4 regions of the Arthrobacter sp. B0316-5-4 genome follow, and region 4 is predicted to be linked to each of the others. Evidence: riboswitches for the same ligand, from Rfam matches in the RefSeq annotation. Region 4 holds a riboswitch; each other region holds the start of a gene.

Region 1 (5,653 bases), on a different contig from region 4:
CAGTGCCAGGCCTGGGCAACGCTGACGACGTCGAATGCTGAGTCCGTCAGCCCTGTTGCCTCGGCTGTTCCCACCAGTGCGTTGACCTGCGGGTAGCTTTTGCGAAGTTGTTCCAGCATGTCCCGGGAAGGATCGACGGCGGCAACCTCCAGGTCCCGCTGGAGGAGGAGGGAGGTGAACTTGCCGGTACCCGCACCGATGTCGGCCGCTGTCCGGGCTCCGTGCGGCAGAATCCACTCCAAGGAGTCCATGGGGTATCCGGGGCGCACGCGGTCATAGTGCTCCCCGCCGTCCTGGAAGCTTTGGCCGAGTTCGTGCCTGCGGGTGGCGTGGAGCTTGGGACCCCTCGGTCCTGCTGGTCCGGGAATGCCTGCCGTACTGTTTGCGGCTCCCGGGGACGGCGTGGACACGCGGAGCTCCTTCATAGGGTTGCCAAAAGTTACCCTACGAATTTACCGCAGCCGTGGAACCCCTTGGTGCGCGGATTCCTAGTCCACAGTGCAGGGCGCTGCGCCAGCTGTGCCCGGAGTGTTGGGCGCCCATTCGGGGTAGCTGCGGTGGTCGTTCGCGGGCACCCAGCGGCCTTCGTCCACCACGTAGTCCCAGCCAAGTCCGTTGCGCTTGAGTTCTTCGATGCCTGCCAGCAACCTGGTGGCGTCCTCCAACCGGGAGCCGACGCCGAAGCTTGCCCGCAGCGAACCTGAAGGGAGCCCCAGGCGCTTAAGCAGCGGGTGGGCGCAGAAACGGCCGTCCCGAAGGCCGACGCCGTGCTCCGCCGCGAGGTAGGCGGCGACCAAACCGGCGTCGAACCCTTCCACGGAGAAGTTGACCACGCCGATCGTGTCGACGGAATCGGTGAAGATTTTGTGGACCGAGACGCCTTCGATCGCTTCCAGGCCTTTAACCAGGTAGGAACGGATGGCCGCCTCGTGGGCATGCCATTCCTGCTCGTCCAGGCCGGCCAGGACCTGGGTGGCACGTGCCAGGGTGGCCGCTCCCAGGACGTTGGGAGAACCGCCCTCATGGCGGGCCGGGCCGGTAGCCCAGCTGACCGAATCCAACCGGGCTTCACGGACGGCTCCGCCGCCAGCCAGGTGGGGGACCCCGGCGTCGAGCCAGTCAGGGCGCCCCACAACGACTCCCGCGCCGAACGGAGCGTAGAGCTTGTGACCCGAGAACACGACATAATCGACGTCCGCTTCGGCGATGTTGATGCGGCGGTGCGGTGCAAGCTGCGCGGCGTCCACCACGATCCGTGCGCCGAATTCGTGGGCCAGGGAGGCGAGTTGGACGATGGGGAGGATTTCACCGGTGACGTTCGAGGCGCCGGTGACCGCCAGCAGGCTCACGCCGCCTTGGGCGAGTTCGCTGCGGAGTTTGTCCAAGGTAGCGGCAAGTGTAGGGGCGGCGACGACGCTTCGGTGGGGCACACCTTGCCAGGGCAGCAGGTTGGCGTGGTGTTCGATGTCCAGGTACAGGACCTCGCCCGCTGCCTGGCCATCAACCACGGGAAGGCATCCGGCCAGCAAGTTCAGGGAGTCCGTAGTGTTTCTGGTGAAAATCACGGAATCATCAGCCCGCCCGCCAACGAATTCACGCACGATGTTCCGTGAATTCTCGTAGACGGATGTGCTGATTTGCGACGCGAAACCCGCACCGCGGTGGACACTGGCGTAGTAAGGCAGTACTTCGTTGAGGTACGCCGAAACAATGGTCAGGGCCGGTGCTGATGCGCCGTAGTCAAGGTTGGCGTAACGGACGTGGCCGCCCTGGATCAGGGGGGCCTGCAACTCCGCGCCGGTAACAGCGGCCAGCGGCCGTGCTGCTGATACGGGTGCCGTGGTTGCCTCGGCAAAAGACGGAATGGTGTTGGCGTTCAACGTAACGGTGCTCATGGGACCTCACTCAAGAGGGACCCCCACAGGGGGATCCGCGCTTGCCGTATCCGTTCCGGACCGGCCGGGTCGTCACCCGGGGCACCCCACCGCGAATGGAGGGTTGCCGGCCAGCAAACCGGGGTTTAGCGCTGGCACTCGTGACCTGTAAAAAAGGTTAGAGCATACGATCCGGCCCCTCCAAAGCCTGTTGGCTTTGTTAAGCGCATTGTTACGTTGGCGGAAAAGTCGCTGTTTAGGCGAAGAAAAAACGGCGGACGGCTCCAAAAGGAGCCATCCGCCGTCGAAAGTTTCGTCAGGGTCCAGACTGTGCGGGAGCCACGCTCAGCTTAGAGCAGGTCGTCCAGTCCGGGGTTCAGCCGTTTGAGGACTTCCGAATGCAGGATGGAGTTCGTGGCCAACGCGTTGCCACCGAACGGGCCGTCCTCACCTTCCAGCGACGTGAAGCGTCCACCGGCTTCAGTGACGATGGGCACCAGGGCTGCCATATCGTAGAGATTCAGCTCAGGTTCGCATGCGATGTCCACGGCGCCCTCGGCGACCAGGCAGTAGGACCAAAAATCCCCGTAAGCGCGCGTACGCCAGATGTCCTCGGTGAGTCCCATGAATTCATCCAGGTTGCCGCGCTCCTTCCACCCGGACAGGCTCGAATAGGACATTGAGGCGTCGGCCAACCGGGAGACGTTGGAAACTTTCAGGCGTGTGGCAGAGGCGAGCGAGCGGCCCATGTACGCACCCATGTCCTTGGCTGCCCACCACCGTTTGCCCAATGCGGGGGCGCTCACTACGCCCACCACAGGTTCGCCTTCATCGACCAGCGCGATCAACGTTGCCCATACCGGAACGCCGCGAACGAAGTTCTTGGTGCCATCAATGGGGTCGATGATCCAACGACGCGAGCCGTGCCCGCTGCTGCCGAACTCCTCGCCCAGGACGGCGTCGCGGGGCCGGGAACGGGACAACTGGCCGCGAATCGCTTCCTCGGCGGCCTTGTCCGCATCCGTGACGGGTGTGAGGTCCGGCTTGGTTTCGATCTGCAGATCCAGCGCCTTGAAGCGATCCATGGTCTGGGCATCTACTGAGTCGGCGAGGACGTGGGCGAGGCGCAGGTCATCGTTGTAGGTGGAAACGGGATGGGTCATGCCACCAAACTATCCTGAATCAATCGCTGCAGTGGGGACGTGAAGCCGCAACGATCAGTTGACGGTCCCCAATTCCTTGGCCTCTTTTGCTTCAAGCCTGGGATCAGCACCGAGCAAGCGACGCAGCGAGGCAAGGCGGGCAACGCCTGACGGCCCGGCATGCCTATCGTTTACCCACGCGTCCAGGCCGCAGTTGATGGCAGTGGCGTCATGCTTGCAGCCGCGTTCGCAGGCTTCCGTGCCGGGCTCCAGGTCGGGGAAGGAACGCAGTATCCGGTCCGGATCCACGTGGGCCAAACCGAAGGAGCGGATACCGGGCGTATCGATGATCCAGCTTCCCGAGGGGGCGTCGTCGAGTTTAAGCGCCAGCGCCGACGACGAGGTGTGCCTGCCGCGGCCCGTCACGGCGTTCACGCCGCCGGTGGCGCGCTCGGCTCCCGTGAGCGCGTTGACCATGGTGGACTTGCCCACGCCTGAATGGCCGAGCATCACAGTTACTTTTCCGCCAAGGTGGGAGCGGAGCTGCGCGACGGCGTCCCGGTCCAGCCTGGCGGACAAGCCGTCGTCGGAGCGGGCGTCAATACCGCCGGCCTCTGAGTCGGCTGTCCGGCTGATGATCACGGGGAAGTCCAGGCTGAGGTAGTTCGCAAGCAATTCCGCCGGGTCCTTGACGTCCGCCTTGGTGATGAGCAGCAACGGCTCGATACCGGCGTCGTACGCTGCCACCAGGGCGCGGTCGATGAAGCCGGTCCGCGGTTCGGGGTTTGCCGCCGCCACAACCACCACGAGTTGATCGGCGTTGGCCACTACGACGCGTTCAATCGGATCGGTATCGTCAGCGCTGCGGCGCAGGAGCGTCCTGCGTTCCTCCACGCGGACCAGGCGGGCAAGGGTATCCGGGGATCCGGAGACGTCGCCCACCAAGGCGACGAAGTCACCCGGGACCACGGGATTACGCCGCAATTCACGGGCCCGTGCCGCGATGACCAGGCGCTCGTTGTCGGAGTCTTCCCCCACAATTGCCCTGTACCGGCCCCGGTCTACGGTGATGATGCGGCCAATGACGGCGTCATCGTGGCTTGGGCGGTCTTTGGTCCTGGGCCGTGACCCTTTTTTGTTGGGACGGATACGGACGTCGGACTCATCCCAGGAGCGTGCGTCGCGGGCCATGGTCAGTTGCCGGCCTCTTCCGCGCCGGCAGATTCGAGCATCCGCACCCACATGTCCGGGAATTCCGGCATGGTCTTCGAGGTGGTGGCGATGTCTTCCACCTTGACGCCTTCGACGGCGAGGCCAAGGATCGCTCCCGCTGTGGCCATGCGGTGGTCTGCATAGCTGTGCACTACGCCGGCATGCAGGGCGGCTGGCCGGATAACCAGGCCGTCGGCCGTTTCCTCAGCGTCACCGCCCAGCCTGTTGATCTCAGCCACCAAGGCGGCGAGCCGGTCAGTTTCGTGGCCACGAAGGTGGGCGATGCCAGTGAGCCGCGAGGGGCTGGCCGCCAGTGCGCAAAGCGCGGCAACGGTGGGTGCGAGTTCGCTGGTCTCGTCGAACTCCGCGCCCTTGATCTCTTGCCCGCCGGTAACTGTGAGGGTCCCGTCCTGAAGACTGACCTCCGCACCCATTGTGGCGAGGATGCTCCGCCACATGTCGCCTACCTGGGTGGTGCCGGATGGCCAATTGGGAATGCTGACGGTTCCCTTGGTAGCCAACGCGGCTGCCAGGAAGGGGCCGGCGTTGGAAAGGTCCTGCTCAATCCGCTGGTCGAAGGCGTTGATGGGGCCAGGGGAGACCCGCCAATGGTTGGGCACCGAATCGTCCACGGAGACCCCTACGCTGCGGAGGGTGGCCACGGTCATTGAGATGTGGTCGAGGCTCGGAACAGGCTTGCCGACGTGCTCCAGGTGAAGACCCTCGGTGAATCGAGCACCCACCAGCAGCAAGGCGGACACGAATTGCGACGAAGCGCTGGCATCGATCACCAGGTGGCCGCCCCGCACCTCGCCGGTGCCCTCCACGGTGAACGGAAGGGCCGACGGCGTCCTGCCGCCTTCAGCTGCGACCGGAACCCCCAGCGCAACCAGTGCTTCGATGATGGTGCCCATGGGCCGGTTGCGTGCGTGCGGGTCGCCGTCGAACACGGTAGCCCCGCGGCGCAACGCCGCGAGCGGCGGCACAAAACGCATCACCGTTCCAGCCAGCCCGCAATCGATCGCAGTTTCTGCGCTGGTGGCCATGGGGTCCAACGGCGTGATCAAAAGATCGGGTCCGTAGTCGCCGTCACCCGGTTCTTCGGTGACCGTAGCGCCAAGCTGCCGGAGCGCCTGGATCATCAGGGCAGAGTCGCGGGAATGCAGGGGAGCCCGCAGGCGTGACGGGCCGTCCGCCAAAGCCGCCAGCACCAGGTAACGGTTGGTCAGGGACTTCGAACCCGGTACCGTCACCGACGCATTCACCGGCCCCCGAGCGTAGGGGGCGGACCACAGCGGAAGCTGGGTCCTGGTTGCTGTTGGATCGGTGTTTGCGGGGGTGGTACCTGTCATGCTTCCTTATGCTCCAACTGCGTTGTCTACGGCCTTGCGTACTGCTTTATCGGCGCGCTTGATCTGCTTGCCG
Region 2 (5,653 bases), on a different contig from region 4:
GTTCCTCCCACGTCATCAGGTAAGCCCCGGTGGCCCCTTCGATGAGGTAGAAAACCAGCGGCGGAATGTCCTTCTTGGCGAGGAGAATTCCCCCGAATACAGGAGCGCTGGCCGCGGCGGTATAGCCGATCCAGCGCTTGGCGGGCGAGGAAAGCAGGCTCCCACCCAACGCCCCCAGCGCCACAACATGCAGCGCGGAATACAACAGGAACGGCGCATTCGATCCGCGCCGGGCAGCGAAGCGCTCCAGATTAGAAGCGCGGAGCGAGATGCTGTAAACAAAGAACGGGGCGCCGGCCAGCAGCGCGGCCGCAGCGGCAACGGCCCACTTCTTCGACTTCCCGCGTTCTTTATCGGTGCCCGGAACAGCACCAGCGAACGCGGCGAAACCCACCGGCACGGCGACGGTTCCGGCTGCAGTCAGGTGCTGTCCCACCACCCAGCCGCGTCGACCGGCCTGGAGCATCCGCAGCCGTTCCGCTGCGTCCGGGGTGATGTATACGCGGCTGACCGGTGAGACTCCCACGAACCACACCACCGTGCCGGCAACGATAACCGCTCCGGCACGGCGGTAAGGGTAAGTCCCGCTCATGGCAGCAAGGCTAGACCTGTTTGAGGGCCTTCTCCAGATCCAGGATGAGATCGTCCACGTCTTCCAGGCCCACGGACAAGCGAACCACTCCATCCGAGAGGCCAATTGCCGCCCGGCCTTCCGGACCCATGGCCCGGTGCGTCGTGGTGGCCGGGTGGGTGATGAGGGACTTGGAATCGCCCAGGTTGTTGGAGATGTCGATGACGCGGAGTCCGTCGAGCAGCGCGAAAGCAGCTTCCTTGGCCGAACGCCCGGCTGACGGCGAAAGCTCGAATGTCAGCACAGTGCCGCCGGCTTTCATCTGCTTCGCAGCGAGCTCGTACTGCGGGTGCGATTTCAGCAGCGGGTACTTGACCCAGCTGATGGCGGGCTGCTGCTCGAGCCACTCCGCGATCTTCAAAGCCGACGCGGAGCTGTGGTTCACCCGCAGCCCCATGGTTTCCAAGCCCTTTGTCAGTACCCAGGCGTTGAACGCGGATAGCGAAGGTCCGGTGTGCCGCATGAGCTGCTTGACCGGGCCGTCGATGAATTCCTTGGTTCCAAGGATGGCGCCGCCCAGGACGCGACCCTGGCCGTCGATGTGCTTGGTGCCGGAGTACACGATCACGTCGGCGCCCAGCTCACCGCAGCGCTGCAGCAGGGGAGTGGCAAAGACATTGTCGACGACGACGGTCGCCCCTGCGGCATGCGCCAGTTCGCTGACGGCGGCGACGTCGACGATCTCCTGCATGGGGTTCGACGGGGACTCGAAAAACACGGCCGTGGTGGGCTCGGACAGGGCCTCACGCCACTGCTCCAGATCGGGTCCATCGACGAATACCGTCTCCACGCCCCAGCGCGGCAGGATTTCGTTGAGGATCACGAAGCAGGATCCAAACAGGGAGCGGGCAGCGACCACGCGGTCGCCGGCAGCCAGCAGGGCACCCAGGGCGGTGAAGACCGCGGACATTCCGGACGCCGTCGCAAAGCACGCCTCGGTTCCTTCGAGCAGGCGTAGCCGCTCCTGGAAGGTGGCCACGGAGGGGTTGCCGTAGCGGGAGTAGACGAATCGTTCGTCCTCGCCGGTGAAGGCGCGTTCGGCAGCGGCAGCGGATTCGTAGACAAAGCCGGAGTTCAGGAAAACGGGTTCGGACGTTTCCTGGAAGTTGGTACGGTCAAGACCGCCACGGACAGCCTGGGTGTCAGGGTTCCAGCCAGCGGCGTCGGGATTGAAAGTCACTTAGTCGGTCCCCAGGTTCGTCGGTAGGCCACGGTTTTTCCAGCCATTCACAGTGCGCTCGCCGTAGCGGTCGGGTTCGCCTTCAAAGCCCTCAAGGACGTTGTATGCGGTGAAGCCTGCCTGGGTTGCTGCGATGGCCGCGGAAATGGAGCGCTGGCCTGAGCGGCACAGGAACACCAGTTCCACGCCGTCGTCTTCGGGCGCCTGTTGCCGCAGGTCCTCGATGAAGCGTGAGTTGGGGATGCCGCCGGCGAGGTTCCACTGGATGAACAGGGGATCGTTTTCCGTGGCTTTGGTGTCCGGGATGCCGATGTGGGCCCATTCACCCTCGGTGCGGACATCCACCAGGATGGCGCCCGCTTCAAGTTTGGCCCACGCGTCCTGCGGGGTCAGGTCACCTGCGTAGCTCATGCGTGCCCCTCGAATGCTTCGTCGTCGTCGTTTTCAAGCTGGTCGACGGCGTCGGCCACGGCGGCGTCTGCGTTGGCGATCGCCGCGGGTAGCACAATTGCCTGGGCGACGATGACGTCCGTGCCGTTAAAGGTGGCTGCCGGGCTGCCATGGAGCACATAGCCCTCGGCGAGTGCGGAGCTGATCCGCTCGCAGAAATCGCGGGTGTCTGGGCCTGTGATCAGGCGGTAGGAAAGTTTTTCTTCAGTGGGTTCAGGCATCGCTGGTGCTCCTCAGTCACGCTTGCAGTTCGAATCTGTCCGATACGCCGAGTAGTCACCTGAGGCACCCCGCCGGAGAGAGGGTTGCCGACCAGCAAGTCAGGGCTTCGCGCTGGTACTCATTACTCAAGAAAAACGTAGCATTCAGGGCGCCCGGGCTGCATGTGGCGGGGGGTTGCCCGCCGTCATGTTGCGTAACCGGAGGGTGCTGTGGCAGGGCCCATTTATGACGCCCCGGGAGCATAATTGACGCAGTACGTCCCCCTGTAACTTCGCAAGAAATCAGGTCGCGGTGAACGGACAGAGCAGTTCTACACTCAAGCCCATGCTGCATTTTGGATGGTTCGTGGGCCACGGATTCGGAGTCCAGGGCTGGGGGACTCCCGGCTACAGCCTGGGTTATGACTGGAAGAAACCCGCCCTGTACCAAGAGGCCGTGCGCGCCTTCGAGCGGTCCGGGCTTGACCTGTTCATCATTGAGGACTCGCTCACCGTTCCGGACACGTATGGCGGTACGGCGGAGGTCTCGCTTGCTCACGCGTCCTTCGCGCCGAAGCACGACCCATTGGCGTTGGTCCCATACCTCCTCTCCGCCACAGAGCACCTGGGGATCGTGCCTACCGTCAGCGCCTCTTTCTATCCGCCCTTCACTGCCGCCAGGCTGCTGGCCACGTTGCAGCACTTCTCCGAGGGCCAGCTGGGCTGGAACGTGGTGACGTCGGGCAGCGACCTCGCCGCCCAGAACTACGGGCTGGATCAGCAGATTGAGCACGACTTGCGGTATGAGAAGGCGGAAGAATTCGTCGACGTCGTGAGGCGGCTTTGGCGGAGCTGGGAACCTGGCGCCGTGCTTGAGGACGTTTCCGCCGGGGTATTCGCGGACCATACAAAGGTGCACCCGATCAACCATGAGGGCGACTTCTTCAAGGTCCGTGGCCCGCTGAACACGGCGCCCCTGCCGGAGGAACCCGTTTTGGTTCAGGCGGGGGCTTCACCCCGCGGCAAGGCCTTCGCTGGCGGGCATGCCGATGTAGCGATCGCCTTGGCACGAGGCGTGGACGGGATGAAGGCGTACCGGGACTCCATCCGTGCTGAGGCTGCGAAGGCCGGCAGGAACCCCGATGACGTGAAGGTACTGTTTGTCCTCAAGCCCACGGTGGTCGGTTCCGCTGCGGAAGCCGAGGAACTGCGCGCCCAGAGGCGTGAGCTCACCCAACGCGATATCGACAGCCAGCTCAACTCCATCTCATACCTCTCCGTGATCGACTTCAAGCAGTTCGACCTCGATGAACCACTGCCCGAGCTGAGCACCAACAGCAACCAGGGCACCCTGGAGCATTTCGCCAAAGCAGCGCCGCCAGGTTCCACGCTTCGCCAGATCCTGCAGGCCCGTAGTGGCGGGGCAGGCGACTCAATCATCGGTACTTCGGGCGAAATCGCCGACTACCTCGAAGAAACCGGCTCTGCCGTGGGCGGAGATGGGTTCCTCTTCTCCGGCTTCGTGGATCCGGTTACGGTGCATGGGGTGCTGGACAAGCTCACCCCGGAGCTGCGCCGACGGGGGCTGTTGAGGAAGAGCTATGGCAACGGTGGATTCCGGCAGAACCTCCTGGACTTCTGATGGCCTCCGATGATCCAAGAACCCTGGTGATAGGAACGGCCCCAATACGGGCGGAACGCGTGGCTCTGGCGGCCAGCGATGCCTCGTTTCACGTGAAACTCAACCATGATGCGTTGACTTTGCTTGGACGCTCCCGCGAGATCCTGGAGGAGGCTGCCTCTTCCGGCCAGAGGGTCTACGGACTCAACACGCTGCTGGGATCCGGTCGGGACACGGTTGTGGAGGACAAGTCGATCCTCAGTTACCAGGTGCAGGTTGTCCGGTACCACAACAGTGGTGTGGGCCCATATCTGGACCGCGCCGCCGCCCGTGCCGTCATCCTGGCCCGGCTCGTCGGATTCAGCCGTGGTGGCTCCGGAGTTCGCCCCGACACGGCCCGCTTCTATGCCGAACTCCTGAATCGCGGCGTCCACCCCGCTATCCCGGCCGAAGGCTCAGTGGGCTCATCGGACCTCACCCAACTCGCCGCCGTCGCTGCTGTCGCCCTTGGCGAAGGTGAAGCGTTCGATGCCGACGGCGCCTTGGTTCCGGGGGCCAAAGCGCTCGCCGACGCCGGGCTGCAGCCCCTCACCCTCGCAGCCGGCGAAGCCCTGTCACTGGTGAGCGCCAACTCCTACTCCGTGGGCGTCGGCGCCCTGATCCTCCTGCGGTTGCGGCACGTAGCCGAACTTGCCGACGTCGCGCTTTCCCTCTCGCTTGAGGCAATCGCAAGGTACGACGGCGGTGGGAACCTCAGCCCGTTTTCGCCGGCGATCCAGGCAGCCAAGGCGGTGGACGGCCAGCGGGACTCGGCCGCTGCTGTTCGACGCCTTTTGGGCGGCGGCTGGCTGGAGGATGTTCGGCCTGGGGTTTCGGTTCAGGACGCTCTCTCCTTCCGCGCCGCACCGCAGACGCACGGGGCATTCCGGTCCCTGGTTTCGGACCTGGGCAAGGCGCTGGAGGTGGAACTGAACGGTCGCGGTGACAACCCGCTGGTGGACGTCGGGTCCGGGCTGGTGGTGTCCGGCGGGAATTTCCAGCCCACGCAGTTGGCGCTGTCCTTCGAAGTGTTGCGGCTCGCTTTGGCCCATGTGGGCATTTCCAGCGAGCGGCGCATCGCCAAGTTGTACCCGCCGCAACGCGCCATCCGGGCCAAGCACCTCGCCGCAGCCACCGACGAGTCGGGCCTTGCACATGAAGAACTGCCGGGACTGCTGTGGTACTCCGCCGCGGGGCTCCTGGCTGAACTCAAATTCCTGGCAGCGCCGGCAACCCTTGGAGCACCAACCCTGTCCGCCGACGTCGAAGACCACTCCACCCTGGCCCCACTCGCGTTGCAGCAACTTGAAAAGTCGCTGGAGGCCGCGGAGAAGCTGTTGGCGATTGAGGCCCTCACTGCGTCCTACTTGCTGCTTGAAGCGGGGGCCGCGCAGCCACTCGGGAAGGGGACGGGCGCCGTCGTCGGACGTTTGGCCGATGTCCTTGCGGACCGGCCGTCCGCGCCGGATTTGGTGGAGAGGGCGCGGTCTGGGCTGCGCGAGGCCGTGCAACAACTTATCGAGTCCGAAGGA
Region 3 (5,653 bases), 420 kb from region 4:
GCGGTGCGATCCACTGGACTGCTACATCCTCCAGCGGCTTTTCCACCGGTTCGCCCAACCACTCGGTCACGCGTTCCGCCGAGCCCGCAATGGTGAGGCTGGACATCTTCACGTCACTCTCGTAGACCTTTGAAGGATGCAGGGTAGGGTCGCCCTCCCACTTGAGGAGGTAGGGCACCTGGGGATCGGCGATCAGGCCAAGAATTCCGATCTGCTGCCACACCAGTTCGCGGCCGTCGGGGAACTTCCGGTTGCCGGGTACGGCCGCGCGGCCAAGGCGCTCTTCGAAGGGGGCGAGGTCGTCAACGGCGACGCACCAGCCCATCCAGCCACCACCGGCAGCCGAGCGTGCACGGACTGCCTGGCCAAAGGGGGCTTTATCGGAAGCCGGGTGGTCCAGGACCTCCACAACCTCCAGGTACTTGTTATCCGCGAGGGGAATGATCATATTCCGGGTGCCGAAGCGCGGGTGCACTCCGCCCCGGACTGCGTCCACTCCCAATGCCGCGGAAATTCGTTCGGTAGTGGCCAGAAGGCCATCTCGTTCACAGGCGTAAGAGACGTGATCCATGCGCATGGCATCATCTTGGCACTTTGTGATCGGTGTCTCAGCTAAGCCATGCCTAACTAACATGGGATGTTACTGGCAGGGGTGCGGCAGCGTCACAAACGTACGCAGTGGGACCGAATCATTCCGCCAGCGTCACAAAGCTGTCCAAGGCCCGCAGGGTGTTCCTAGACTGGCCCCAGTTCACACCACTCCATACATTCGCTTGAACCCATGTGCCACGAACAGGAGAACTCCATGTCCCAAGGATGGTCTTTCGAAACCCGCCAGATCCACGCAGGCCAGGAGCCTGACGCCGCTACGGGAGCGCGCTCGCTGCCGATCTACCAGACCACGTCCTTCGTGTTCCCCAGTGCCGAGAGCGCAGCCAACCGCTTCGCGCTGGCCGAGCTCGCACCGATCTACACCCGAATCGGCAATCCCACGCAGGACGCAGTGGAGCAGCGGGTCGCCAGCCTTGAAGGTGGCCTCGGAGCACTCCTGCTCAGCTCCGGGCAAGCGGCGGAGACCTTCGCCATCCTGAACATCGCGGAGGCCGGCGACCACATTGTGGCTAGCCCAAGCCTGTACGGCGGTACCTACAACCTGCTCGCGCACACGCTGAAGAAGTTCGGCATTTCGGTCACCTTCGTGGCGGACCCGGACAACCTTGACCAGTGGCGTGACGCCGTGCAGCCGAACACCAAGCTCCTCTTCGGTGAAGTCGTCTCCAACCCGCGCCAGGACGTGCTGGACATCGAAGGTATCGCAGGGGTTGCGCACCAGGCCGGTGTGCCCCTGATCGTCGACAACACGCTGTCCACGCCCTACCTGATCCGTCCCATCGAATGGGGCGCCGACATCGTGGTGCACTCCGCCACCAAATACCTCGGCGGACACGGCTCGGCAATTGCCGGGGTGATCGTCGACTCAGGCAACTTCGACTTCGGCAAGGACCCTGAACGCTTCCCGGGCTTCAACACCCCCGATCCCAGCTACAACGGCCTGGTCTATGCCCGCGACCTCGGCAAGGACGGTGCGCTCGGCGCAAACCTCTCCTACATCCTCAAGGCCCGTGTCCAGTTGCTCCGGGACCTGGGCTCCGCCGTCGCGCCTTTCAACGCCTTCCTGATCGCCCAGGGCCTGGAGACCTTGAGCCTGCGCGTGGAACGCCACGTCGCCAACGCCACCAAGGTGGCCGAGTGGCTTGAAGCCCACGACGACGTCGAATCGGTCGCCTACGCAGGACTGCCGTCCAGTCCGTGGTACCAGCGCGGCAAGAAGTACGGCCCCAACGGCACCGGCGCCATCGTCGCATTCAACATCAAGGGTGGCGTTGAGGCCGGCAAGCGCTTTGTGGACGGGCTGGAGCTTCACTCCCACGTGGCCAATATCGGCGACGTCCGTTCGCTGGTCATCCACCCCGCCTCCACCACGCACAGCCAGTTGACCGCCGAGCAGCAGGAGGTTGCCGGCGTCAATCCGGGCCTGGTGCGCCTGTCCGTGGGCATCGAGCACGTGGACGACATCATCGCCGACCTTGAAGCGGGCTTCCGGGCAGCCAAGGGCGCCTAGCGAGCTGCCGGATCTCATCTCCACCAACATTTTGGAGCACCGCCCCGCGCCGCAGGATATTCGCAGGGCGGTGCTACAAAGTGCTCATTCTCGAAGGATGTGACCCCAAACCGTCACAGTGGTGTCATATTCTTCGCCAGATCGGCCCTGTTTTTCCTACACTCTTCCTATAGGTCACGAGTGCCAGCATGTAGCCCCGGCTTGCTGGCCGGCAACCCTCCTCCGCGGTGGGGTGCCCCGGGTGAAGACCTGGCCCGTTCGCGCGCAAGGCGACGGGCAAGCGCGAGGATAGGTGTCAAAGGAATGACCATCACTGCAACAGCCGTACCCACATCCGAAGAAGCAGACGGCACGGTCAAGTACGTCAGCATCGGTTCGCTCGAACTCGAGGGAGGTGGATTCCTCCCGGACGTCGTCCTGGCTTATGAAACGTGGGGGCGGCTCAACGCGGATGCCTCCAACGCCGTGCTCATCGAGCATGCGCTCACGGGCAGCACGCATGTGGCACGCGGGGCGACCGACGAGGAAGGGTGGTGGGAGCAACTCGTTGGACCTGGCGGCACCATCGATACCACCAGGTATTTCGTGGTCTCCATCAACATCGTGGGCGGCTGTTACGGGAGCACGGGCCCGTCCTCCGAAGCGCCTGACGGCAAACCCTGGGGATCGCGTTTCCCCCTGATCACCCTGCGCGACAGCACTGAGGCTGAAGCGAGGCTCGCGGACGCCCTGGGAATCAAGGCGTGGCATGCCGTACTCGGCGGTTCCATGGGAGGTGCCAGGGCCCTGGAATGGGCTGTGACGTTTCCCGGGCGCGTGAAACGATGCGCCGTGATCTCGGTGGGTGCGTACAGCACGGCCGAACAGATCGCGTTCGCACAGGCCCAAACACTCGCCATCCGGCAGGACCCGAACTTCAACAATGGCGACTACTACGGTGGCGCAGCCCCTGAAGACGGCCTGGCATTGGCCCGCCGGATCGCGCATATCACTTACCGCTCGGCCCTGGAACTGGATTACCGTTTCGGACGGGAGCCGCAGCACCAGGAGACGCCACTTGCTGCCGCCGTGCTCGCGGAGCGGGGCCGCTACCAAGTGGAGAGCTACCTTGACCACCAAGGGAACAAGCTCGTCCGACGCTTCGACGCGAACAGCTACGTCGCCATCACCGAAGCGCTGATGTCCCACGACGTGACCAGGGGCCGCGGCTCACTCGAAGACGCGCTGTCCCGGACCACGGCAGAGTTCTTCGTAGCGGCGGTGGACAGCGACAGGCTCTACTTCCCCGCGCAGTCGCGGGAACTAGCGGCCGCGCTTCCGGGGGACGTGCCGGTCCACGTCATCGAAGCACCGATTGGCCATGACGGCTTCCTGACCGAAATCGGCCAACTGTCGGCACAGCTCCGGCAGGCGTTCTTCTCGTAAGCCACAGCGTGGAGCGCTTGCTCAGCCATTCATGATGTCGCCGCGCTGCTTCATATAGTCCTCCATGGCGATCTCGCCGTTGCTGAACTTCGCGTCAAGCTCGGCCAGCTTCCGCGCCCGGTAGCCCTGCGGCTCCGAAACGTTGGCGGCGGGAGTTTGGATGGGGGATGAAGGGCTCGACGGCGGAGCCGCCTGCGGTGCCGGATCAGCCGGGCGGATGTCGGCTGGGTCAGTGGGGTATCCGGGGTAGTCCTGGCCCGGGTAGTTCGGGGCAGGGTAGTTGCGGGGAGGGTACCCCTGCTGCGGGTATCCGGGGCCGGGAAGATTCTGCGGTGGGTAGCCCGGGCCGGGGAAGTTGTTGTCCTGGAGCCGGCGGGCGCGCGAGCGGTTGTACATGCGGATTCCGAGCGGAATCAGCCACGAGCAGACGATGATCCAGAAGATCAGATTGTTCAAAGTGCAGGCCTCCTAGGTCTCCTCCCAGCTTAGACCCGATAAATCACGCCAGTTTTGGTCTGCTGAATCACACCAGTTTGGTCTGGAGGCCAACGAAACTCCCGTAACGGTGCACCTCGGCGTCCAGTGCGATGTCTTCATCCGGGGTCGTGGGCCGGTTCATCCTGATGTCGAGTTCGCAGACGCCGTTGGTGAATGCGTGCCGCCACCACCCTGCCAGGCGCCCGTCCACCAGGACAACGTGCAGCGGGCTGTTGTCCTCGGGGAAGTGCGGTGCCGTTCCGCCGAGATAGTGCCGGGACTGGGAGTAGCCCATCACGTACTCGTCGTAGCACTGGATGAGGTCCACCCGGGGGAGTGCCTCGTGCTGGGCCAGCCCGGACAGCGCTTCGACATCTTCGGATGCGAGGTGAAATTCCAGGCCATCGAAAGAAACCGAGTCAAGCGTCCCGGGGGAGACCTCGTGGGCAACGGTCAGACCCAGCTTCACGTCCTTCATGGTGAGGCCCGACCAGGCTGCACAGTCCTTGACTGTGGCAGGTCCACGGCTGGCGAAGTACCGCAGGGCCAGCCGGCCAAGGGCTTGTTCACGGTCCGTGCCTGTCAGCGGCCCACCCGCGGTGCCCGTGACCCGTTCGTCGAACAGGGCATAGGTCTGCTTCAGTGCACCACCCGCGGACCGGACGGGGGTGCCGCTGACCAGTATCCGACTGATTTCCGCGTGCATGAGTTGGTAAATGAACGCCAAACCCTTGCTGGGCAAACCGGCCGCGCCGAGGATCGCGGCGAGCTCTTCCCGGGTCTTGTGCGCCCCGCCCTCCACGGCACGCTCCAGGACGTGTCCGCTTCGGACTGCGGTTTCCTGGTTGATGCCGGTTTGCCGGTACATGCCTTTGTTTCCCTGATGGAGCCTGCCGGCGGACAACCCCATCAGCCAGCCGAGATCGTCCCGGTGAACAAAATGCCACGTGGGACGGAGGATGTGGGTGCGCAGGATGGTGCCGTCCGCCACGGCTTGTTCGACGTCGGCAGCGGTGACCATGGGCAGGGACTGGCACCTCTGTGCAAGCGTCCATCGCGCGTACGGAAATTCCTGTGACTGGACTGCCAGCAGGTTGCTGAGGGCTTCGGCCGCGGAGGCCGCATGAGGGGCGCGTAACTGCTGGCGCTTCATGCGAACCTGCCGGACCTTCCCGGCCAGGAGGGAACCGTCATCCGGCATGGTGTCCCTCCCCGGGGGTGAGCCGCATCCTAGCTGCGCGGCAGCAAGGTGCCGTTGGCGCCGAAGACGGGACCCGGCGTCGGGCGCTTTGGCGTAATGCCGTCGCCAGAGGACTGGTGCCGAAGCCGCCGCAGGACCCAGGGAACAAAATACTCGCGCGCCCAGACGAGGTCCGAAGAGCGGGCTTCACGCCAGGTCCGCGGCGGAAGGGCCTTGGGCACCAAAGGCTCAAGGGTGTGCTCGACGTTGAGGGCCTCCAGGACCATCATCGCGATGGTGTGGTGGCCCAGGGGTGAAAAGTGCAGCCGGTCCACGTTCCACATCTGGGAATCCGATAACTGCCGAAGGGACCACATATCGGCGATGATCGCGTCGTGCCGTGCGGCCACGGTCCGGAGGTTCTCGTTGTAGATGGCTACCTTTCCGCG
Region 4 (5,653 bases):
CGTCACCGGCTTCATGCCGCACATCTACTTCCGCTGGACCGAGGGAAACCCGATCTCCAACCTGAGCAGGTTCCTGTTCTTCGGCGAGGGCGAAATCGCGCCGGTCACCCGGGAAGTGCTGCGGGAAGCGGAACCGGACATCACCCGCCGGCCCTGGGTCCACGTGGGCTAGCCGGTCTCCCCAGCGCGGGGCCGCCCCCGGCTCCCCCAAACTACAGATAATGCCCATGTTTACGACAAACATGGGCATTAACTGTCATCTCGCGGAGGGAAGAACTACCGGCTCGCGGCCGGGACCAGCACCCAGAGCACTTCGACGGTTTCGTCCGTGGGGTTGATCCAGGTGTGGGGTTCCCGGCCCGGGAAGGAGAGCGTATCGCCTTCTGCGAGGTCGTATTCCTCATTGGTCAGGATGAGTTTGATCCGGCCCTTGACCACATGCAGGACATCCACATCGCAATCCACCGCGTACAGCTCGTTCTCGCCGCGGCCGCGGGGTTCGATGGTGGCCTGCAGGATCTGCAGGCGGCGCTCGGAGCGCGCAGTCAACAGGCGTTCCACTATTCCTTGGCCACCCAGGGAGATGCGGGGGCCGTCGTCGCGCTTTGTCAGGTGGGTTTCCGGCGCCGCGAACAAATCCCCTACGGAGACGGACAGAACCTGGCACAGGGTGACCAGGGACGCGACCGACGGCGATGTCAGGTCCCGCTCCACACGGCTAAGGAACCCTTTGGTGAGACCTGTAGCATCCGCCACTTGCTCGATGGTGAGGCGCTGCGCTTGCCGGGCTGCGCGGATTCTGGAACCGATGGCAACAGGAACGTTGCTTGGTTCAACGGGGAGAGCCTTCATTCACGAACCTTTCAGGCCTGTCATGTGGCCCTGTCATTGGAGCAATAGTAGCCGGATCGCGCAAAACAGTAGCCAGAAACGACGGAAGCATGTCGTAAGCATCTTGACTGTTACTCCGATCACAACATATCCTCAGAGGCAACAAGTGTTGTCTGTGAGGCATACAACACCTCCCCCAATCTCCAATCGTCAGCACGGAGACTTCGACCCTTCGCAGGAGTATCGTCGAAATCCCCAACCTCCGTGCATCAGCTCCAAGGACCGTTCATGGAATCTTCGGCTATTAACATCGCAATCGTGGTGGTGTACCTGCTCGCCATGCTGGCGTTCGGCTGGTGGGGCAAGTCCCGCACCAAGAACAACAGCGACTTCCTGGTGGCCGGCCGCCGCCTTGGCCCCTTCCTTTACACAGGCACCATGGCCGCGGTGGTCCTCGGTGGCGCATCCACCGTCGGCGGCGTCGGCCTGGGCTACAAATTCGGCATTTCCGGCATGTGGCTGGTCGTTGCCATCGGCGCCGGTGTGCTGCTGCTCAGCCTGCTCTTCGCCGGCACCATCCAACGCCTGAAGATCTACACCGTCTCCCAGATGCTCAGCCTCCGCTACGGCAGCAAGGCCACCCAGACGTCCGGAATCGTGATGCTCGCGTACACGCTGATGCTGTGCGCTACATCTACCGGTGCCTACGCCACCATCTTCGTTGTGCTCTTCGACTGGGAACGCTGGATGGCAATCGCTGTTGGCGGCGCAATCGTGCTGGTCTACTCAACCATCGGTGGCATGTGGTCCATCACCCTGGCCGACCAGGTGCAGTTCATCATCAAGACTGTGGGCATCTTCTTCCTGATGCTTCCGTTCGTCATGAACGCTGCCGGCGGCATGGACGGCATCCGTGGGCGCCTCGAAGACAGCTTCTTCCAGATCGACGGCATCGGCACCCAGACGATCATCACGTACTTTGTCGTCTACACCTTGGGCCTCCTGATCGGCCAGGACATCTGGCAGCGCGTCTTCACCGCCAAGACCCCCACCGTTGCACGCTGGGGCGGAGCCACGGCCGGTGTCTACTGCATCCTCTACGGCATCGCCGGCGCCTTCATTGGTCTCGCAGCACGCGTGGCACTGCCGGATATCGACGTCGCAAACCTCGGTAAGGACGTTGTGTACGCCGAGGTGGCAACCCACATCCTCCCCGTCGGCATCGGTGGCCTGGTGATGGCCGCGGCTGTCGCCGCCATGATGTCCACCGCCTCCGGCGCGCTGATCGCCGCCGCAACGGTTGCCCGCGCCGACGTCGTCCCGTTCGTGGCCAGCTGGTTCGGCAAGACCATCAACACCGATGACACGGAAAACCCCGAGCACGACGTCAAGGCCAACCGTTACTGGGTCCTGGGCCTGGGCATCGTTGCGGTCCTGATCTCCATGGCCGCGCAGGACGTGGTGGTAGCCCTCACCATCGCCTACGACATCCTGGTAGGTGGCCTCTTGGTCGCCATCCTCGGCGGCCTTGTCTGGAAGCGCGGAACAGGCATCGCGGCTGCATGGTCCATGGCAGTTGGCTCCGTGCTGACACTGGCCCTGCTGATCATGTTCGCAACCGGAGTCATCCCGAGCGAGGACGGCGTCTACGCCAACGAACCCATCTACTACGGCCTCGCCGCCTCGTTCGTCGCTTACGTGGTCATTTCGCTCCTCACGCCGCGCACTGACCCCGCAGTCCGGGCCGCCTGGGACAAGCGAGTGGCTGGCGCGATCTCCGACGAACTGCCGATCGAAGCACACCCGGTCAGCTCCAACAGGGCCAACTAACCCGAACGCGCAGGACAAAAGAAACAAAGCAACGCCCGACGGCGGCGCTCCCCTTGTCGGGGAGCGTCGCCGTTGTTGTGTCCCCGGCAGGTACACGTTGTGGGGCCTGCTCTGCAGACTTAGACCCCACCAAACCCTGCGGAGCAGGCCCAACAACGAGGGCGCGCGTGCGGTAGGGTGGTGCCAGCTTCAAGAGATGTGGTGCCAAGCTCCGACTGGCCACACACCAACCCCATGTTCACGGGTGGTTCGGATGAGGAAGCGGCCCGCCCCGGACCAAAGACAACCGAGCGGGCAAGAGCACTCCCCCAAGGAGACGTACCTTGCCGTACCAAGCCGACAGCAGCCAAGCCTTCAACCCGCAGGCACCCGGCGCCCAAACCCCCTCAGCCCAAACAACCGGTACCCCCGCCGAAGCCGCAGCCGGCACGGTCGCGGTGATACCCGCCGTCGACCTCTTCCTGGGGACCGTCACCCTTCTGGCCGGGGCGAAGAGCGTGACATTGCTGCACCCCGATCCACAGGTGATTGCCCGCGCGCTTGCGCAGGCCGTCCGCCCTACCCAATGGTGCGCAGCGTCAGGGACGCTGACGGTGACCGTTGCCGCCGTCGGGAAGCCAAGGGGGCTGGCGAGGCACTTCACCTTTCCGGAGCAGCCTGCCTAATCCTCTGCGTCTTCCTCCCGGAAGTCGTCGGTTTCATCAATCGGGACCACCCGTTCGTCATCCTCCGGTGCGTCCACTTCCTCCACCCAGGCTTCGTCCACTTCCTGGTCTTCTGCGTAGTCGTAGGCCGGGTCGGACTCCACGGTTGCCCGCTCCGGGTAGTTGGCGTGTGATTCGGTGGTGTTCATGATGCAACCTCCGTCCCATGGGCCGCGAACGGCCCGATGACCTCGTGCGGGAGACCCCGCCCCTGTCATTCCATCTGAGCACCGGCCCACGGACCGGTCAAGGGGCGGAAATTAAGGTGCACCGAACATTCCGGTTGAGGAATACCAGCCAAAAAACCCCGGGAATAAGCGGTAGTGTGGGGCGTGCAATGGGGCCGCAACTACCCCACCCAGCACAGGAGAAAAAGTGCAACAGCACCAGGAATCCCACGGTTCGTCGAGCCCCGCTCCGGACCCCATCCACGAAACCGAAGCCCCCCAAAACGCCGGAGCGCCGCAAACCGCACCGACGTCCTCGGACATCCGGCGTTGGCGTCAATACCTGGCAGACGAACGGGCCGAAGCCGCCGTCTACCGGGAACTCGCCCAACGCCGGGACGGCGAAGAACGCCAGATCCTCCTGGCCTTGGCCGAGGCCGAAGGCAGGCACGAAGCCCACTGGCTCAAGCTCCTTGGGGAGCACGCAGGAATGCCCAAGGCGGCGTCCGGCCGCAGCCAGTTCCTGGGTTTCCTGGCCCGCAACTTCGGCTCGGTGTTCGTGCTCGCGTTGGCGCAGCGGGCCGAAGGCCGCTCCCCATACGGCACCGAGCCCGCCGCGACACCTGCCATGGTGGCAGATGAGCAGATCCATGAAGAAGTAGTCCGCGGGCTTGCCACCCGTGGCCGGAACAGGTTGTCCGGCACCTTCCGCGCCGCAGTCTTCGGCGCCAACGACGGCCTGGTCAGCAACCTCTCCCTGGTCATGGGCATGGCCGCCACCGGAGTGCCCAGCCCCGTGGTGCTGATGAGTGGCGTAGCAGGATTGCTGGCCGGAGCCCTCTCCATGGGCGCCGGCGAATACGTCTCGGTGCGGTCGCAACGGGAATTGCTCAACGCCACCCTCCCGACACAGGCCACGCTCACCGCTGCGCCGTCCCTGGATATTGAGCACAACGAACTGGTCCTGGTGTACCTGGCCCGGGGGATGACCCAGGAAGCCGCCGAGCACCGCGCTGCCGAACGCATGGGGTTGTTCAGCTGCGATTGCGATCCCAGCCTCTCCCTGCAACCCGAAAAGCCGGCAGCGGACGAGCACGAATCCGTAGGCTCAGCCTGGGGCGCAGCGTTGTCCAGCTTCTGCTTCTTCGCTTCGGGTGCCATCATTCCCATCCTGCCGTTCCTCTTTGGCATGACCGGTGTGGCTGCCCTGATGGTGGCCGGTGTGCTGGTGGGCATCGCGCTGTTGGCGACCGGCGCCGTCGTCGGCCTGCTTTCCGGAACGTCGCCGCTGAGCCGCGGCCTGCGGCAGCTTGCGATCGGCCTCGGAGCGGCTGCCGCCACCTATGGACTGGGATTGCTCTTCGGCGCAGCGATCGTCTGAGTTTGGACGGCTCAGTCCGCAGCCCGTACTGTTGGTTCGTCCTCCGCGCTGCCCCGCGTGACCAGGGCGTGAGGAATGGAGAACCGTGGACCCGGAGCGGGAAGAAGTACGTGCGCCCAGGCACCGGCGCACAGGAACGGCCCTGCGTGTTCTCCGCGGTGTCCTCCTGGCCGCCGTCGCGGCGGTCATTGCCGTCCTGGTCAGCGGTTTCCTGCACGGCGACCCCCGCATAACAGCACTCTTTCCTGGGGCGGGCGTGCCTGGCACACCGCAGCAAGGGAGCCAGGGGCAAGGGAAGGCCGCCCACCCTGTCGACGCGCCGCCGCCGGGACTTGAGGAAGCAGACGCACCGCTGGCCTCGCCCCCGGCACCGGGAACCACCAACGATTCGTACAAGTTCCTGGCCACCAACGACGACGGCACTCCCGTTGGGTACTCGCCTTGCCGCCCACTGCATTACGTCGTCAACAACGCCACCGCACCGGAAGGATCCGACGCGCTGCTGACAACCGCGATTGCGAACATTTCCGCAGCGTCGGGCATCCAGTTCGTCAACGACGGCACCACCGACGAACTGCCTGTTGAGCGCCGAGAGCCCTACCAACCCGCCAAATACGGCGACCGGTGGGCTCCGCTCCTGATTTCCTGGACGACGCCGGAGGTTGCACCGGCCCTGGCCGACAAAGTGATCGGCACTGGCGGCAGCACCATGTACTCCCTCAATAACGGCCCCAAAAGCT

The links. A riboswitch is a leader RNA that binds a small molecule or an ion and turns the genes downstream of it on or off. The one in region 4 is predicted to bind S-adenosylmethionine.
Region 1: another riboswitch for S-adenosylmethionine. It lies ahead of AC5RU9_RS01030 (aminotransferase class V-fold PLP-dependent enzyme); the one in region 4 lies ahead of AC5RU9_RS14750 (hypothetical protein).
Region 2: another riboswitch for S-adenosylmethionine. It lies ahead of AC5RU9_RS19600 (DUF1737 domain-containing protein); the one in region 4 lies ahead of AC5RU9_RS14750 (hypothetical protein).
Region 3: another riboswitch for S-adenosylmethionine. It lies ahead of metX (homoserine O-acetyltransferase MetX); the one in region 4 lies ahead of AC5RU9_RS14750 (hypothetical protein).

Annotation. Positions count from the first base shown of each region.
Region 1 covers NZ_JBNHFN010000001.1:218,340-223,992, reverse strand. Annotated here, with positions in the region: gene AC5RU9_RS01035 (class I SAM-dependent methyltransferase) at 1-425, opposite strand, end outside; gene AC5RU9_RS01030 (aminotransferase class V-fold PLP-dependent enzyme) at 489-1,895, opposite strand; SAM riboswitch class IV at 1,928-2,041, opposite strand; gene hisN (histidinol-phosphatase) at 2,225-3,037, opposite strand; gene rsgA (ribosome small subunit-dependent GTPase A) at 3,092-4,207, opposite strand; gene aroA (3-phosphoshikimate 1-carboxyvinyltransferase) at 4,210-5,580, opposite strand; gene AC5RU9_RS01010 (DoxX family membrane protein) at 5,587-5,653, opposite strand, start outside.
Region 2 covers NZ_JBNHFN010000006.1:275,316-280,968, reverse strand. Annotated here, with positions in the region: gene AC5RU9_RS19615 (hypothetical protein) at 1-592, opposite strand, end outside; gene AC5RU9_RS19610 (O-succinylhomoserine sulfhydrylase) at 603-1,811, opposite strand; gene AC5RU9_RS19605 (rhodanese-like domain-containing protein) at 1,812-2,222, opposite strand; gene AC5RU9_RS19600 (DUF1737 domain-containing protein) at 2,219-2,482, opposite strand; SAM riboswitch class IV at 2,496-2,609, opposite strand; gene AC5RU9_RS19595 (NtaA/DmoA family FMN-dependent monooxygenase) at 2,775-4,103, shown strand; gene AC5RU9_RS19590 (aromatic amino acid ammonia-lyase) at 4,103-5,653, shown strand, end outside.
Region 3 covers NZ_JBNHFN010000004.1:178,136-183,788, reverse strand. Annotated here, with positions in the region: gene AC5RU9_RS12930 (VOC family protein) at 1-577, opposite strand, end outside; gene AC5RU9_RS12925 (bifunctional o-acetylhomoserine/o-acetylserine sulfhydrylase) at 782-2,122, shown strand; SAM riboswitch class IV at 2,295-2,411, shown strand; gene metX (homoserine O-acetyltransferase MetX) at 2,426-3,547, shown strand; gene AC5RU9_RS12915 (hypothetical protein) at 3,569-4,003, opposite strand; gene AC5RU9_RS12910 (winged helix DNA-binding domain-containing protein) at 4,071-5,225, opposite strand; gene AC5RU9_RS12905 (SGNH/GDSL hydrolase family protein) at 5,255-5,653, opposite strand, start outside.
Region 4 covers NZ_JBNHFN010000004.1:600,583-606,235, forward strand. Annotated here, with positions in the region: gene AC5RU9_RS14735 (APC family permease) at 1-172, shown strand, start outside; gene AC5RU9_RS14740 (helix-turn-helix domain-containing protein) at 277-852, opposite strand; gene AC5RU9_RS14745 (sodium:solute symporter family protein) at 1,120-2,661, shown strand; SAM riboswitch class IV at 2,849-2,968, shown strand; gene AC5RU9_RS14750 (hypothetical protein) at 2,985-3,326, shown strand; gene AC5RU9_RS14755 (hypothetical protein) at 3,323-3,514, opposite strand; gene AC5RU9_RS14760 (VIT1/CCC1 transporter family protein) at 3,741-4,913, shown strand; gene AC5RU9_RS14765 (matrixin family metalloprotease) at 4,999-5,653, shown strand, end outside.